DNA from 2 places in the Streptomyces sp. NPDC055140 genome. Region 1 is predicted to be linked to the other one. Evidence: riboswitches for the same ligand, from Rfam matches in the RefSeq annotation. Region 1 holds a riboswitch; the other holds the start of a gene.
What was found. A riboswitch is a leader RNA that binds a small molecule or an ion and turns the genes downstream of it on or off. The one in region 1 is predicted to bind ZMP and ZTP.
Positions count from the first base shown of each region.

Region 1 (6,967 bases):
GCACCTCGGGCGTGCGTACGTGACGCGGGAGCGTGACCTGGTCGGCCGTCGCGAACACGACGGTGTCCTGCTCTCCGAGCGGCTCCGGGAAGTTCCACGGGGAGACTTCCTGCGCGTAGGAGAAGGGGATCAACTTGCCTGCGGTGTAGGTGAGATGGCGCCCGGCGTTGCTCTCGCCGGTACGGCGGGTGCCCTGCGTCGGGTGCCAGCTGTCGAGGCCGTACGCGAGGGTGATCTCGTCCGCGTCCGGCCAGTCGCCGAGGGCCGCGGTGGCGAGGAGGTCACCCAGCCCGCCGTAGAACGCCAGGGACGGAACTACTGCGATGCCCGCCTCCTTGGCGCGGTCTCCGTACGTGTCGAACAAGGCGGCGGTGACGGCCTGTTCGGCACCGACGTCCAGGTAGGGAATGCCCGCGCGGAGCGCCGCGTCCACGAGGGGGTGGGCCGTGTCGAGGAACGGTCCGGCGCAGTTGATGACCGCCGCCGCACCTTCGAGGGCTCGGTCGAGGGAGGCCGCGTCGTCGGGGAACGCCTGACGCACGGGCGCGCCGGGAGCGAGGTCGCGCGCCGCGTCGAGTCTGCCCGCGTCCCGTCCGACGAGCACCGGCGTCGCGCCCCGTCTCAGGAGCTCCGCCACGACGAAGCGGCCGGTGTGTCCGTAGGCGCCGAAGACGACGACCGGCCGGCCGGCGAGCGACCCGGCCGTGGTGTGCGCGGCGGGTCCCGAGAGGGTGTTGCTCATCGTTGGCTCCAGTGTCCGAGGGGCGGTGGTGTGCGGTTCGACGGCAATGATCCTGGCGCCGAGCCCGCCCATCCAGTGGCAGGAATGACGAGGGGCGTACAGTTTCGGACATGCATCCCGTTGCACACCCCCCTGCGCATTCCGTGGCGCATTCCGTGGCGATGGCACTCCCCGAGGGCACGATGCTCTTCGAGGCCGCGGGGGCGTTCGAAGTCTTCGGCTCCGACCACTCCGACCTGGCCGCGCCCTGGTACTCGTTCACCACCTGCGGACCCGCCGGGTCCCGCGTCGGCGACTGGCTGCGGGCCGACACCACCCACGGACTCGAGGCCGTCGCCGATGCGCGGACGGTGATCGTCCCGGCGTGGCGTGACGTCGAGCAGGAGCCTCCGCAGGAGCTGCTCGACGCCCTCCGCACCGCCCACGCGGCGGGCGCCCGGATCGCCTCGCTGTGCACCGGCGCCTTCGTCCTGGCCGCGGCCGGACTCCTCGACGGACGCCGCGCCACCACTCACTGGGCGCACACGGCAAGGCTCGCGGAACGGTACCCGCGCGTCAGGGTCGACGCCGAGGTGCTGTTCACCGACGAGGGCAGCGTCCTCACGTCCGCGGGGAAGGCCGCCGGGATGGACCTGTGCCTGCACATCGTCCGCACGGACCACGGGGCGACGGTGGCCAACGCCCTCGCGCGGCACCTCGTGACGCCGCCCCATCGGGACGGCGGTCAGGCGCAGTTCATCCCGGCGCCGGTGACGCACGGCCGCGACCATCCGCTCGCCGATCTGCTCCCCTGGGTGCTGGCGCGGATCGACCAGCCGCTCACCGTCGAGGACATGGCCCGGCAGGCGGGCATGAGCAGCCGCAACCTGGTGCGGCACTTCCATGCCGTCACCGGGACGGCACCCTTGAGGTGGCTGCTGAGCCAGCGCGTGCGGGAGGCACAGGAGCTGCTGGAGTCGAGCGACGACACCGTCGAGCGGATCGCGGCACGGACCGGCATGGGGACCTCCGCCACGCTACGGCGACACTTCACCCGCGTCACCGGCCTGCCGCCCGAGGCCTACCGGAGGACGTTCGGCGGCCGGTGACACGCGCCGCGCCCTGCACGATGCGTACCCCACAAGATCACCGAACCCTCACCCTAAAGCTGAGGTCGAGGTGACACTCGACGGGACGAGTCTCGGGACGACGCTCGGGAGCACACCTGGAGCCGCGCCCGGCACCCGCCTGGTACTGCCGGTCCCAGGAAGACGGGACGCCTGGCTGACGGCGCCGCTCCACCGCACGCTGGTCTCATGACGAAGACACTCATCACCGGAGCGAACAAGGGTCTCGGCTTCGAGACCGCCCGTCGGCTAGTCGCCGCAGGCCACACCGTCTACGTGGGCAGCCGCGACCCCGAGCGTGGACGCCGAGCCGCCGAGCAGATCGGCGCACGCCGGGTCCAGCTCGACGTCACGGACGACGCGTCCGTCGCAGCCGCCGTGAAGGCGATCGAGGCCGACGGCGGCCTTGACGTACTGATCAACAACGCCGGCATCGAGGGCCGGACCCCGGACGGCGGCGTGATCGGCGCCGCGGACGTGACCGCCGACGAGATGCGGTCGACCTTCGAGACGAACGTCTTCGGCGTCGTGCGTGTCACCCACGCGTTCCTGCCCCTGCTGCAGAAGTCCGACGCGCCGGTCGTGGTCAACCTGAGCAGCGGCCTGGCCTCGCTGGCCCGGGTCACCGACGCGGGTACGCCGACCCACGCGTACCCCGGAGTCGCCTACCCGGCATCGAAGACGGCGGTGAACATGATCACCGTGCAGTACGCGAAGGCGTTCCCCGGCATGCGGATCAACGCGGTCGAGCCCGGCTACACCGCGACGGACCTCAACGCCCACACCGGCATCCAGACCGTCGAGGAGGGCGCCGAGATCATCGTGCGCATGGCCCGGCTGGGCCCCGACGGCCCGACCGGCACGTACGTCGCCGCGGAGGGCCCGCTCCCCTGGTGACGACGCAGGTCGCCCGACGGAGACGCCCCCGCCTCACACCAGCCCGTCCGCCATGTCCCGCGTGACGTCACGTCCCCCGCGTACACGTCGCGCGAGGTTGGCGGCGGCATCGGGCCACGCGGCGTGGTCGAAGGAGAAGCCTGCGTCGAGCAGCCTGCCCGGGACGACGCGGCGGCTCTTCAGAAGGAGTTCGGTGTCCGAGCGGAGCGCGAACGCACCGAGCTCGGCCATCCACTTCGTCGCGGGCAGTCCCACCGGAACACCCCATGCCGTACGAAGCGCACGCATGAAGTCACGCTGCGGCAGCGGCTCCGGGGCGGCGAGGTTCACGGGCCCGTCCAGGTCGTCGCGCTCGATCAGGAACCGGACCGCTCGGGCGAAGTCACGGTCGTAGATCCAGGACACGTACTGTCCGCCGCCCGCGACCGGACCGCCGAGGCCGAGCCTGGCCAGGCGCAGGAGGATGTCGAAGACGCCGCCGCGATCGGGACTCATGACCATCGCGGAGCGCAGGGCGACCCTGCGGGTGCGCGGGGTGTCCGCCTGCTCCTGCGCCCGCTCCCACGCCTTGGCGATCTCGACGCTGTAGCCCCAGTAACCCGGGACGCCGGCCTCGTCGCCGCCGAGCACGCCGGTCGCCTCGTCGTTCGGTGCGGCGAAGCTGTGGGCGTAGACGGTCGCCGTACTCATCTGCAGCCATACCCTCGGAGGCCGCGCGGCGGCGGCGATGGCCTCGCCGACGACCTCGGCGGACCGCACGCGCGAGTCCATCATGGCCCGGAGGTTGGCCGGGGTGTAGCGGCAACTGACGCTGCGTCCGGCAAGGTTGATCACGACGTCGCTGCCGTCGACGGCCTCGGCCCAAGGGCCCAGGGTCTCGCCGTCCCAGCGCGTTTCCCCGTCGCGCACCGGCCGCCGCGTGAGGACCACGACTTCGTGTCCCGCTTCGGCCAGTTCACGCTTCAGGATCGTCCCTACCTGCCCGGTGCCGCCGGGTATCACGATCTTCATGGAGCCCCCTCATCGTGTCGGCACCACCTTAACGCAGATATTTGAACGCGTTCAAATAGGGGGAGGGCGGCTGGACGAGATGGCCCTCAGACCCGGTCGCGAACGTGCAGGTCGAGTCCGCTCGTGCCCGGCGTCTCCACCCCTGGCAGGAGCCGCATGTCGTGGCCGTAGTCCCCGCCCGTGAGCGACCGGAAGGGGACCGGCGTGGCCGTGAAGAGCGTGTCGAGCCGTCGGGCGTACTCCGTCCGTGCCGTGACGAAGCGGTCGTCGGGAAGCTCGTTCGAGCTGTACACCGCGAACGGCTCCAGCGGGTTCATGCCGGTGAACCAGAACAGGCCGTGCTGGATGGGGTGCAGGACGTCCTCGAGGCTTCCGTGGATGCCTCGATCGGAGAACGCCGACTCGCGCGCGCCGACGGTCACCGACACGAGCGCCCGCCTCCCCGGCAGGGAGCTTTCGCCGTACGGCGGCGGGACCGCAGGACCGTACGCGAAGCCGCTCGTGAAGACCCGGTCGATCCAGCCCTTGAGGATCGCCGGCGCCGAGAACCACCACATCGGGAACTGCAGGACCACCGCGTCCGACCAGCGCACCTTCTCCTGCTCCGCCGCGATGTCGGGCGACAGACCGCCCGAGAGCGTCGCCCGCTCGGAGTCGGCCATCACATGCAGCCGGCCCGCTCCGGTGTCCCCGGGGAAGTCGTCGGCGTCCACGGTCGCCTTCCACTTCATCGCGTAGAGGTCGGACACCTTCACCTCGTGTCCTGCCGTGCGCAGGTGCTCGACCGCGAAGTCGGTCAACGCGGAGTTGAGCGAACGGGGTTCCGGGTGGGCGCTGACCACGAGGATCTTCTTGGGCTGCCGAGACGTCGTGTCGTTCATGCCACCACGTTCCCCCAGGCGCGTCCGGGCAGCCAGCACCCTGGTCAACGGCGGAACGCTCATCCTGGTACTGCGAGGGCCACGCATACTTGGGCCCATGGACGGCGTGAACCACATCGGGGAGACAGACACGGGCACCACCCTCACCACCGGCGGCGCGCAGCATGGCCTCGGTGACTTTCTCCGCGCCCGCCGCGCGCGCGTCACACCGGAGCACGTCGGGCTCTCCGGCGGCCGTCGCCGACGGGTACGCGGACTGCGCCGCGAGGAACTGGCACAGCTCGCCGGGATCAGCGTGGACTACTACGTGCGCCTGGAACAGGGCCGCGCCACCCAGCCGTCCGCCGAGGTCGTCGACGCGCTCGCCGGGGCGCTCGGCCTCGACACGGCCGAGCGCGGGCATCTCGCGACCCTGGCAGGTGCCCGGCAGGGCCCCGCGCCCGAGGCCAGGGTCAGCCCGATGCTGCGGCGGCTCCTCGACTCCATGGCCGGCTTCGCGGCCTTCGCCACGAACCATCGCCTGGACGTGGTGGCGTGGAACGCCCTCGGCGCCGAGCTGATCGGCGGCCTGGCCGCGCCGGCCCGCCGCGACCGGAACAACGCGCGGTATCTGTTCCTCGACCCCGCTTCGCGCGTCGTCCACCCGGAGTGGGAGGACCGGGCGGCGGAGGCCGTGGGCCAGCTCCGGGTCTGGTCGGGGCGCTACTCCGACGACACGGAACTGGCCGGCCTCATCGCCGAACTCACCGCGTGCAGCACGGAGTTCAGGCGTATCTGGGACAGCGGCGAGGTCGTGATGTGCGCGGCGGGGCGCAAGCGCCTGAGGCACCCGGTGGCCGGGCTGCTCACCCTGGACTTCGAGACGCTGCACGTACCGGCCGCGCCCGGCGAGACGGGCCTGGTCGTGCACGTCTTCAGCGCCGAGGAGGGCAGTGAGGAGGCCACGGCTCTCGCACGGCTGACCGAAACCGTTACAGTGGCGGACAGGCCGTGACTGGCGCTGGGGTGGAGAACCACCGGGGAGCGGCCTGACCAAAGGGTCGATGTATGCCGTGCGCCTGGGCGAATGGTCAATGACGCCTGGGAGGCGACCATGTCCCCGACACAGACAGCCCACCTCATGGACGGCACCGGCACCGCCCGGCGCCTCGTCGAGGAGTCCGCGGGCAGAGCGGCGGAGCTGGTGAGGCGCACGGGCTCGGCGCCCTGCCTCGCGACCGTACTGGTGGGCGAGGATCCCGCCTCCGTCACGTACGTCCGTATGAAGCAGGCCCGCTGCGCCAAGGCCGGTATCGAGTCGCGGCGCGTCCAGCTCCCCGCCGAGACGACGACCGCGGAGCTGGTCGCCACCCTCCGCGAGCTGTCGCAGGACGCGTCGGTGCACGGAATCCTGCTCCAGCACCCCGTGGGCCCGCACATCGACGAACGCGCGGCGTTCGAGGCCATCGCACCGGAGAAGGACGTCGACGGCGTCACCATGACCTCGTTCGGCGCGATGGCCTTCGGGCTGCCCGGGTTCGTCTCCTGCACACCAGGCGGAATCATGCGGCTCCTCGACGAGTACGACGTCGATGTCGCGGGGCGGCATGCCGTCGTCGTGGGCCGGAGCGCGATCCTCGGCAAGCCGGCCGGGATGCTTCTGCTCGCCCGGGACGCCACAGTGACGTACTGCCACTCCCGCACGGCCGACCTGAGCGCGTACGTGAGGGAGGCGGACATCGTGGTGGCTGCCGTGGGCCGGCCCCGGCTCATCCGCGGCGAGGACATCAAGCCCGGCGCTGTCGTCGTCGACGCGGGCTACAACGCGGGCAACGTCGGCGACGTCGACTTCGACACCGCGGCCGAGCGGGCCCGCCTGATCACTCCCGTCCCCGGAGGGGTGGGCCCCATGACCATCGCCGTCCTCCTGGCCCAGACGGTCACCGCGGCGTACCACCAGCTCGGCGCGGACCTCGATCGCGCGCTCGTCTGACAGGACCGCGCCGCTCGCGCATCCGGGACTCCTGGTCGGTGGCGGCGTCGAGAAGTCCGGCGGCCGCCACCTCGAGGGCGGCGCGCGGCAGCGGTTCGCACTCCAGCGGTGCGCCCACCTCGAAGCCGATGTGCCGCACGGCCGTCTCGCCCGACGGCAGCATCTGGAGATATTCGGGCCCGTCGGGTTCCTCGCGGCCCAGGAGGAACTCGACGGTCAGCCGCGTTCCGGCGGCGATCCGCGCGGATCCGGCCTGCGGTTCACAGCCGTTCAGCGTGAACTCCCGCTCGTACGGGCCCGTCGGCGGCGCCACCAGGAGCCACCGGGCGAACTCGGCGGCCCGCGGCGCGCCTTGGCC
Region 1 covers NZ_JBSGTG010000009.1:80,179-87,145, reverse strand. Annotated here, with positions in the region: gene ACWFR4_RS19055 (saccharopine dehydrogenase family protein) at 1-742, opposite strand, end outside; gene ACWFR4_RS19050 (helix-turn-helix domain-containing protein) at 904-1,830, shown strand; gene ACWFR4_RS19045 (SDR family oxidoreductase) at 2,038-2,745, shown strand; gene ACWFR4_RS19040 (TIGR01777 family oxidoreductase) at 2,779-3,756, opposite strand; gene ACWFR4_RS19035 (NAD(P)H-dependent oxidoreductase) at 3,843-4,637, opposite strand; gene ACWFR4_RS19030 (helix-turn-helix domain-containing protein) at 4,735-5,631, shown strand; ZMP/ZTP riboswitch at 5,618-5,708, shown strand; gene ACWFR4_RS19025 (bifunctional 5,10-methylenetetrahydrofolate dehydrogenase/5,10-methenyltetrahydrofolate cyclohydrolase) at 5,731-6,609, shown strand; gene ACWFR4_RS19020 (hypothetical protein) at 6,557-6,967, opposite strand, start outside.

Region 2 (6,967 bases), on a different contig from region 1:
ACCGGATCACGGTGTCGGTGTCGGTGACCGCGCTCTTGACCTTCTTGGCGGTGGTCTTCGGCTCGTCGAGAAGGTTGACGAGCCCCTTCGGCGTCGACGCCGACTTGCTCATCTTGATCGACGGGTCCTGGAGGTCGTAGATCTTCGCCGTTTCCTTGAGGATGTACGGCGCCGGGACCGTGAAGGTCTCGCCGAAGCGGCCGTTGAAGCGCTCGGCGAGGTCGCGCGTCAGCTCGATGTGCTGGCGCTGGTCCTCTCCCACGGGCACCTGGTCGGCCTGGTAAAGCAGGATGTCCGCGACCTGGAGGATCGGGTACGTGAAGAGACCGACGGTCGCGCGGTCGGCGCCCTGCTTGGCGGACTTGTCCTTGAACTGCGTCATGCGGGAAGCCTCGCCGAAGCCCGTCAGACAGTTCATGACCCAGCCGAGCTGTGCGTGCTCGGGGACGTGGCTCTGCACGAACAGCGTGCACCGGTCCGGGTCCAGGCCGGCGGCGAGGAGCTGCGCGGCGGCGAGCCGGGTGTTGGCCCGGAGCTCCTTGGGGTCCTGCGGCACGGTGATCGCGTGCAGGTCCACAACCATGTAGAACGCGTCGTGAGACTCCTGCAGCGCAACCCACTGGCGGACCGCGCCGAGGTAGTTGCCGAGGTGGAACGAGCCTGCGGTGGGCTGGATTCCGGAGAGCACGCGGGGACGATCAGAGGCCATGCTCCTCATTCTCTCAGGTGTCTCTCATTGATTGGAAACAGGTGAGCGACGGGTGCACGACAAGTGCTGAAACCGTGCACGGAGCGCTGTCGCCCACCCCGCCCGGCGTGTCGCCGGAACCTGGCCACAAAACCTGGCTTCGGAACCTGGCTTCGGTCTCCCTTCGGACCTTCCTTGCGGAACGAGTACGGAAAAACCTGTGCGACGGGTGGGAACCGATGCGAGGGGTGCGGTGTATCAACGATGTGAGGACACAGGGGGAGGTCCTGGAGGGGGGCCGCGTCGTCGACGACGAGCGTGCGGTGATCGCTCGCGTGCGCGCCGGAGATGTGGAGGCGTACGCGGTGTTGGTGCGCGCCTTCACCGGGCTGGCGCTGCGGGCAGCCCGGGCCCTAGGGGCGGGAGCGGACGCGGAGGACGTGGTGCAGCAGGCCTTTTTCAAGGCGTACTGCGCCCTGGGACAGTTTCGGGACGACTCGTCGTTCAAGCCGTGGCTGCTTGCGATCGTCGCCAATGAGACGAGGAACACAGTGCGCTCGGCGGTGCGACAGCGTTCGGTCGTGGGGCGGGAAGCGACGTTGGTAGAGGCCGAGCCGCTGATACCCGAGACCACGGATCCGGCGGTCGCGGCCGTCCACGACGAACGGCGGACGGCGTTGCTCGCCGCGCTCGAGGAGCTGAGCGAGGAGCATCGGCTGGTCGTCACATACCGGTATCTGCTCGAGATGGACGAGGCGGAGACGGCCGAGGCACTCGGCTGGCCGCGCGGCACCGTGAAGTCGAGGCTCAATCGCGCGCTGCGGAAGCTGAAGCGGATTCTTCCGGCGGAGCTGGACCCGCGGGAGGGAGGTGATGGGTATGAGTGAACCGCGTCACGAGGACGACGGGAGCCGGCGCCCCGGCAAGGGCTACGGGCCCCGCGCGGACCATGGGCTGCCGGCTGAGCTGCGGGCGCTGGGCAGGTCCCTGGACGGTCTGGGCCCAGGCGGCGAGTCGATGGCCGAGCGGGTGCTGGCGCAGATACTCGCCGAGTCCGTTCCGGCGCCGGTGGCCGAGCCGACGGCGGGCCCTGTCCGGGGGCGGCGGGCGCGTCGCTGGATACGGAAGCAGTGGCGGATGCTCACGGCGGGGCTGTGCGGAGTACTGACCGTGCTCGTGCTCACGCCTCCGGTGCGGGCCGCGGTCGCCGAGTGGTTCGGCTTCGGCGGGGTGGAGGTCCGGTACGACCCCTCGGCCCTGCCGTCGTCCGGTATGCACGTCCCCGGGTGCGGCACGTCGCTCTCGCTGGGCGAGGCCCGACGAGGCGCCGGATTCGAACCGCTGGTGCCGGGCGAGCTGGGGATGCCGGACGCCGTGACGGTGACCCGGGAACCGAAGTCGCGCTTCTTGATCACACTGTGTTGGCGCGAGGACGGGCGCACGATCCGGCTCGACGAGTACCCGGCGCAGCTCGACATCGGGTACACGAAATCGGTGCGCATGCAGCCGCGCTGGGTCGGCCTCGGCCGGGACACGGGGCTGTGGTTCGCCCAGCCGCATCTGCTCAGTTTCTGGATGCTCGACGGCAACGGCGACCGGTGGACCCGTTCCGAACGCACCGCGGGCCCGACGCTCCTGTGGACCCGCCGGCAGGAGATGACGCTCCGCCTGGAGGGAGTCGATTCCCGGGAGCGGGCGATGGAGATCGCACGGTCGGTACGGAAGCCGAACGCCGTCCGCTGATTCCCGCGGGCTGGGCCGGCGAACTCACACACCCGAGAACTCGCACACCGAAGTTGGGAACCCGGTCGGGTCGAGCGGTGTACCAGAAGTGAATCGACACGGGCGGGCCGTGCCGGGAGCAGCTGGGGGAACGGATGCGAACAGTACGAAGGCCGGCCGCGCTGGCGGTGGCACTGACGGCGGCACTCGCCGCGATGCTGCTGAGCGCGTCAGGGGCGTCGGCGGGCGGACCGACGAGCGTTCTGGTGGTGTCGCCCGAGAGCGGCCAGAGCGCGTCGCTCTACTTCAGTGACAAGAAGTACGAGCCGCTGGCGAGTCTCCTGGGCGAGCCGGACCAGGGGCGACGGGAGGAACCGCCCGGCTTGGGCATAGGCGCGGGGCGTCAGCTCAATGTCACATGGCTGGTCCACGACGTGCTGCCGTGGCGGGTCGACCGGGTCTATCCGGACTCGCCGGGCACGAAGGACGTCTGGATACACACAGCGACGCACGTGCCGGACTCCTACAACGGGTACTGGCACAAGGCGCGGAAGCCGGCGGAGCTGCGCGCGCTGCTGAAGGACCTCGGGGTCATGGGCGCGCGGTCCGAAAAAGGCGGGAGCCCGATCTTCCCGGTGCCCTGGCAGTCGCCCGACCGGTCCAGGGAAGCGCTCGGTGGAGCTCCGGCTCCGGCAGCCGACGGTCGCGATGGCGGGCCTTCCGGAGGCGCGCGGGCCTCGGCGGCCGGGTCGAACGACGGGGTGGACTGGTGGTGGGCGATACCGGGGCTGGCGGCGGGTGCCGCGCTGGCTCTGGTGCTGCGGCCCCTGGCCGACAGGCTGCCGGGTCGTCGCGGGACGGGCGGGACCCCGCCCGACGCGGGACCACGGCAGCAGCTGATCGATTCCTGAGGGTCGCTCTCCAGCTCTCACGGCTGAGGGAACGCACTGACCGGCCCGTCGGTGCGGCTGGTGACGGGCCGGTCAAGGGATCAGGTGAGGTCGACCTCCGGGTAGAGCGGGAAGCCGCTCAGCAGGTCGGACGCTCGCGTGGAGACCTCGTCGGCGATCTTCTCGTCCAGGACATGCTGCGCCTTGGAGGGCGCGCCCTTGCTGGTGGTGCCTGCTTCGGCGGCGGTGAGCACGCGGTCGATGAGGCCAGCGACCTCGTCCATCTCCGCGGTGCCCAGGCCACGGGTGGTCAGGGCAGGGGTGCCGATGCGGATGCCGGACGTGTACCAGGCACCGTTCGGGTCGGAGGGGATGGAGTTGCGGTTGGTGACGATGCCTGAGTCGAGGAGCGCGTTCTCGGCCTGGCGGCCGGTGAGCTCGTAGGAGGTGGCGACATCGATCAGGTTGAGGTGGTTGTCTGTGCCGCCCGTGACGAGGGTGGCGCCGCGGCGGGTCAGGCCCTCGGCGAGGGCACGGGCGTTGTCGACGACGGACTGGGCGTAGTCGCGGAACTCGGGACGGCGGGCCTCGGCCAGGGCGACGGCCTTGGCGGCCATGACGTGCGGCAGCGGACCGCCGAGGACCATCGGGCAGCCGCGGTCGACCTGGCCGGCGAGCGAGTCGTCGCAGAGCACCATGCCGCCGCGCGGGCCGCGCAGCGACTTGTGCGTCGTGGTGGTGACGATCTGGGCGTGCGGCACCGGGTCGAAGTCGCCGGTGAGGACCTTGCCGGCGACCAGGCCCGCGAAGTGCGCCATGTCGACCATGAGGGTCGCCCCGACCTCGTCGGCGATCTCGCGCATGATGCGGAAGTTCACCAGGCGGGGGTAGGCGGAGTAGCCGGCGACGATGATCAGCGGCTTGAAGTCGCGGGCGGTGGCGCGCAGGGCTTCGTAGTCGACGAGGCCGGTCTGCGGGTCGGTGCCGTAGCTGCGCTGGTCGAACATCTTGCCGGAGATGTTCGGGCGGAAGCCGTGGGTGAGGTGGCCGCCGGCGTCCAGGGACATGCCGAGCATCCGCTGGTTGCCGAAGGCCTGACGGAGCTCGGCCCAGTCGGCGTCGGAGAGGTCGTTCACGTTGCGGACGCCGGCCAGCTCCAGGGCGGGCGCCTCGACGCGCTGGGCGAGGACGGCCCAGAAGGCGACGAGGTTGGCGTCGATGCCGGAGTGCGGCTGGACATAGGCGTGGCGGGCGCCGAAGAGCTCGCGGGCGTGTTCGGCGGCGAGGGCCTCGACGGTGTCGACATTGCGGCAGCCGGCGTAGAAGCGGCGGCCGATGGTGCCCTCGGCGTACTTGTCGCTGAACCAGTTGCCCATCGCGAGGAGGGTGGCCGGGGAAGCGTAGTTCTCGCTGGCGATCAGCTTGAGCATCTCGCGCTGGTCGGCGATCTCCTGGCCGATGGCGTCGGCCACGCGGGGCTCGACAGCCCGGATCACGTCGAGGGCGCTGCGGAACGCTACGGATTCGGTGGAGAGGGCGGACTCTGACATGACGGACCTCCGGACGAATGGGACCTCCCCTGCTCGAGCGAGGTCGAGAGCAGGAGGTTTCTCGGGTCGGCCCAGGCGCACGGCACACAGTTCACAGGCCGCTCCCCGATGGTCGGTCCCATCCCAGCGCGCCAGTCACGGCCCTGCGGGCCACACTACCGGGCGCGCCGCAGGGCGAAGTTTCCCGGTCCACGATGCGAGCGACGATAGGAAGGGGCCACAAGCCCACGTCTTCGCGCCATCAGAGCTGTAAGAACGGAGATCCCGTGACTGCTGTGACTCCTCCGAATGCCGCAACGGAAGCCTTCATCACCGCGTCCGAAGCGCACAGCGCGCACAACTACCATCCGCTGCCCGTCGTGGTCGCGACGGCGGAGGGCGCGTGGATGACGGATGTCGAGGGGCGCCGGTACCTCGACATGCTCGCCGGCTACTCAGCCCTCAACTTCGGCCATGGGAACCAGCGGCTCATCGAGGCCGCCAAGGCGCAGCTGGAGCGGGTGACGCTGACGTCCCGCGCCTTCTATCACGACCGGTTCGCCGCGTTCTGCACCCAGCTCGCGGAGCTGTGCGGCATGGACATGGTGCTGCCGATGAACACAGGGGCGGAGGCGGTCGAGACCGCCGTGAAGACGGCGAGAAAGTGGGGGTACCAGGTCAAGGGGGTGCTCGACGGCAGAGCGAAGATCGTCGTGGCGGGCAACAACTTCCACGGGCGCACCACGACCATCGTCAGCTTCTCCACGGACCAGGAGGCGCGCGCGGACTTCGGGCCCTACACGCCGGGGTTCGAGATCGTGCCGTACGGCGATCTGACGGCGCTGCGCGGCGCTGTCACCGAGAACACCGTCGCGGTGCTGCTCGAACCGATCCAGGGCGAGGCCGGTGTCCTCGTGCCGCCGGCCGGATATCTGCCGGCGGTAAGGGAGTTGACCCGCGAGCGGAACGTGCTGTTCATCGCGGACGAGATCCAGTCGGGGCTCGGGCGGACCGGGCGGACGTTCGCCTGTGAGCACGAGGGCGTGGTGCCCGACATGTACGTGCTGGGCAAGGCGCTCGGCGGTGGGGTCGTGCCGGTGTCGGCGGTCGTGTCCAGGAGCGAGGTGCTCGGGGTGTTCAAGCCGGGTGAGCACGGGTCGACGTTCGGCGGGAATCCGCTGGCCTGTGCGGTGGCGCTCGAAGTCATCGCGATGCTGCGCACCGGGGAGTTCCAGCAGCGGGCGGCGGAGCTGGGCGAGCATCTCCACGCGGAGCTCGGGCTGCTGACGGGCACAGGCAAGGTGACGCAGGTGCGGGGACGCGGGCTGTGGGCGGGCGTCGACATCGGTCCGTCGTACGGGACGGGAAGGGAGATCTCGGAGAAGCTGATGGCCAAGGGCGTCCTGGTCAAGGACACCCACGGCAGCACGATCCGGATCGCTCCCCCTCTGATGATCAGTAAGGAGGACCTGGACTGGGGGCTCGACCAACTCCGGGCGGTCCTGGCGGTCTGACGGCGGTGCGCCTCCGACACGGGCGGCCGACTCGTGGTCCGGCCACTCATCGGGGCACCCCACAAGGAGGGGCCGCTCACGGGCCGGTCGGCGTAGGCACACCCTCTACAGTCGCTTTGTGCTTGTTGGAATGCTTTGCGCGCTCGGGGCGGCGGTCTGTTTCGGTACGGCTTCCGTGTTGCAGGCGATGGCCGCGCGGGCCGCGGAGCCGGGGTCGGGGTCCGGTGTCGACGCCGCGCTGTTGCTGCGGGCGCTGCGGCAGTGGCGTTATGTCGCCGGGCTGGGGCTCGACCTGCTCGGGTTCGTATTGCAGGTCATGGCGCTGCGGTCCATTCCGATCTACGCCGTCGGGGCGGCGCTCGCCGCGAGCCTGGCGGTGACGGCGGTGGTCTCCACACGGCTGCTGGACGTACGGCTGAGCGGCGTCGAGTGGGGTGCCGTCGGGGTGGTGGTGGCAGGGCTCGCGATGTTGGGGCTGGCGTCGGGGACGGAGGGAGAGCAGGCCGGTTCGGACGCGTTGCGGTACGCGATGCTCGGGACGGCGCTCGGGGTGCTGTTGATCGGGGCGGTGGCCGGGCGGCTGCCGGGGCGGGGCCGGGCGCTCGCGCTGGGGCTCGGCTCGGG
Region 2 covers NZ_JBSGTG010000016.1:119,192-126,158, forward strand. Annotated here, with positions in the region: gene trpS (tryptophan--tRNA ligase) at 1-709, opposite strand, end outside; gene ACWFR4_RS27825 (RNA polymerase sigma factor) at 928-1,575, shown strand; gene ACWFR4_RS27830 (hypothetical protein) at 1,568-2,431, shown strand; gene ACWFR4_RS27835 (hypothetical protein) at 2,566-3,321, shown strand; gene ACWFR4_RS27840 (glycine hydroxymethyltransferase) at 3,402-4,850, opposite strand; ZMP/ZTP riboswitch at 4,913-4,999, opposite strand; gene rocD (ornithine--oxo-acid transaminase) at 5,117-6,343, shown strand; gene ACWFR4_RS27850 (hypothetical protein) at 6,474-6,967, shown strand, end outside.
Region 2: another riboswitch for ZMP and ZTP. It lies ahead of ACWFR4_RS27840 (glycine hydroxymethyltransferase); the one in region 1 lies ahead of ACWFR4_RS19025 (bifunctional 5,10-methylenetetrahydrofolate dehydrogenase/5,10-methenyltetrahydrofolate cyclohydrolase).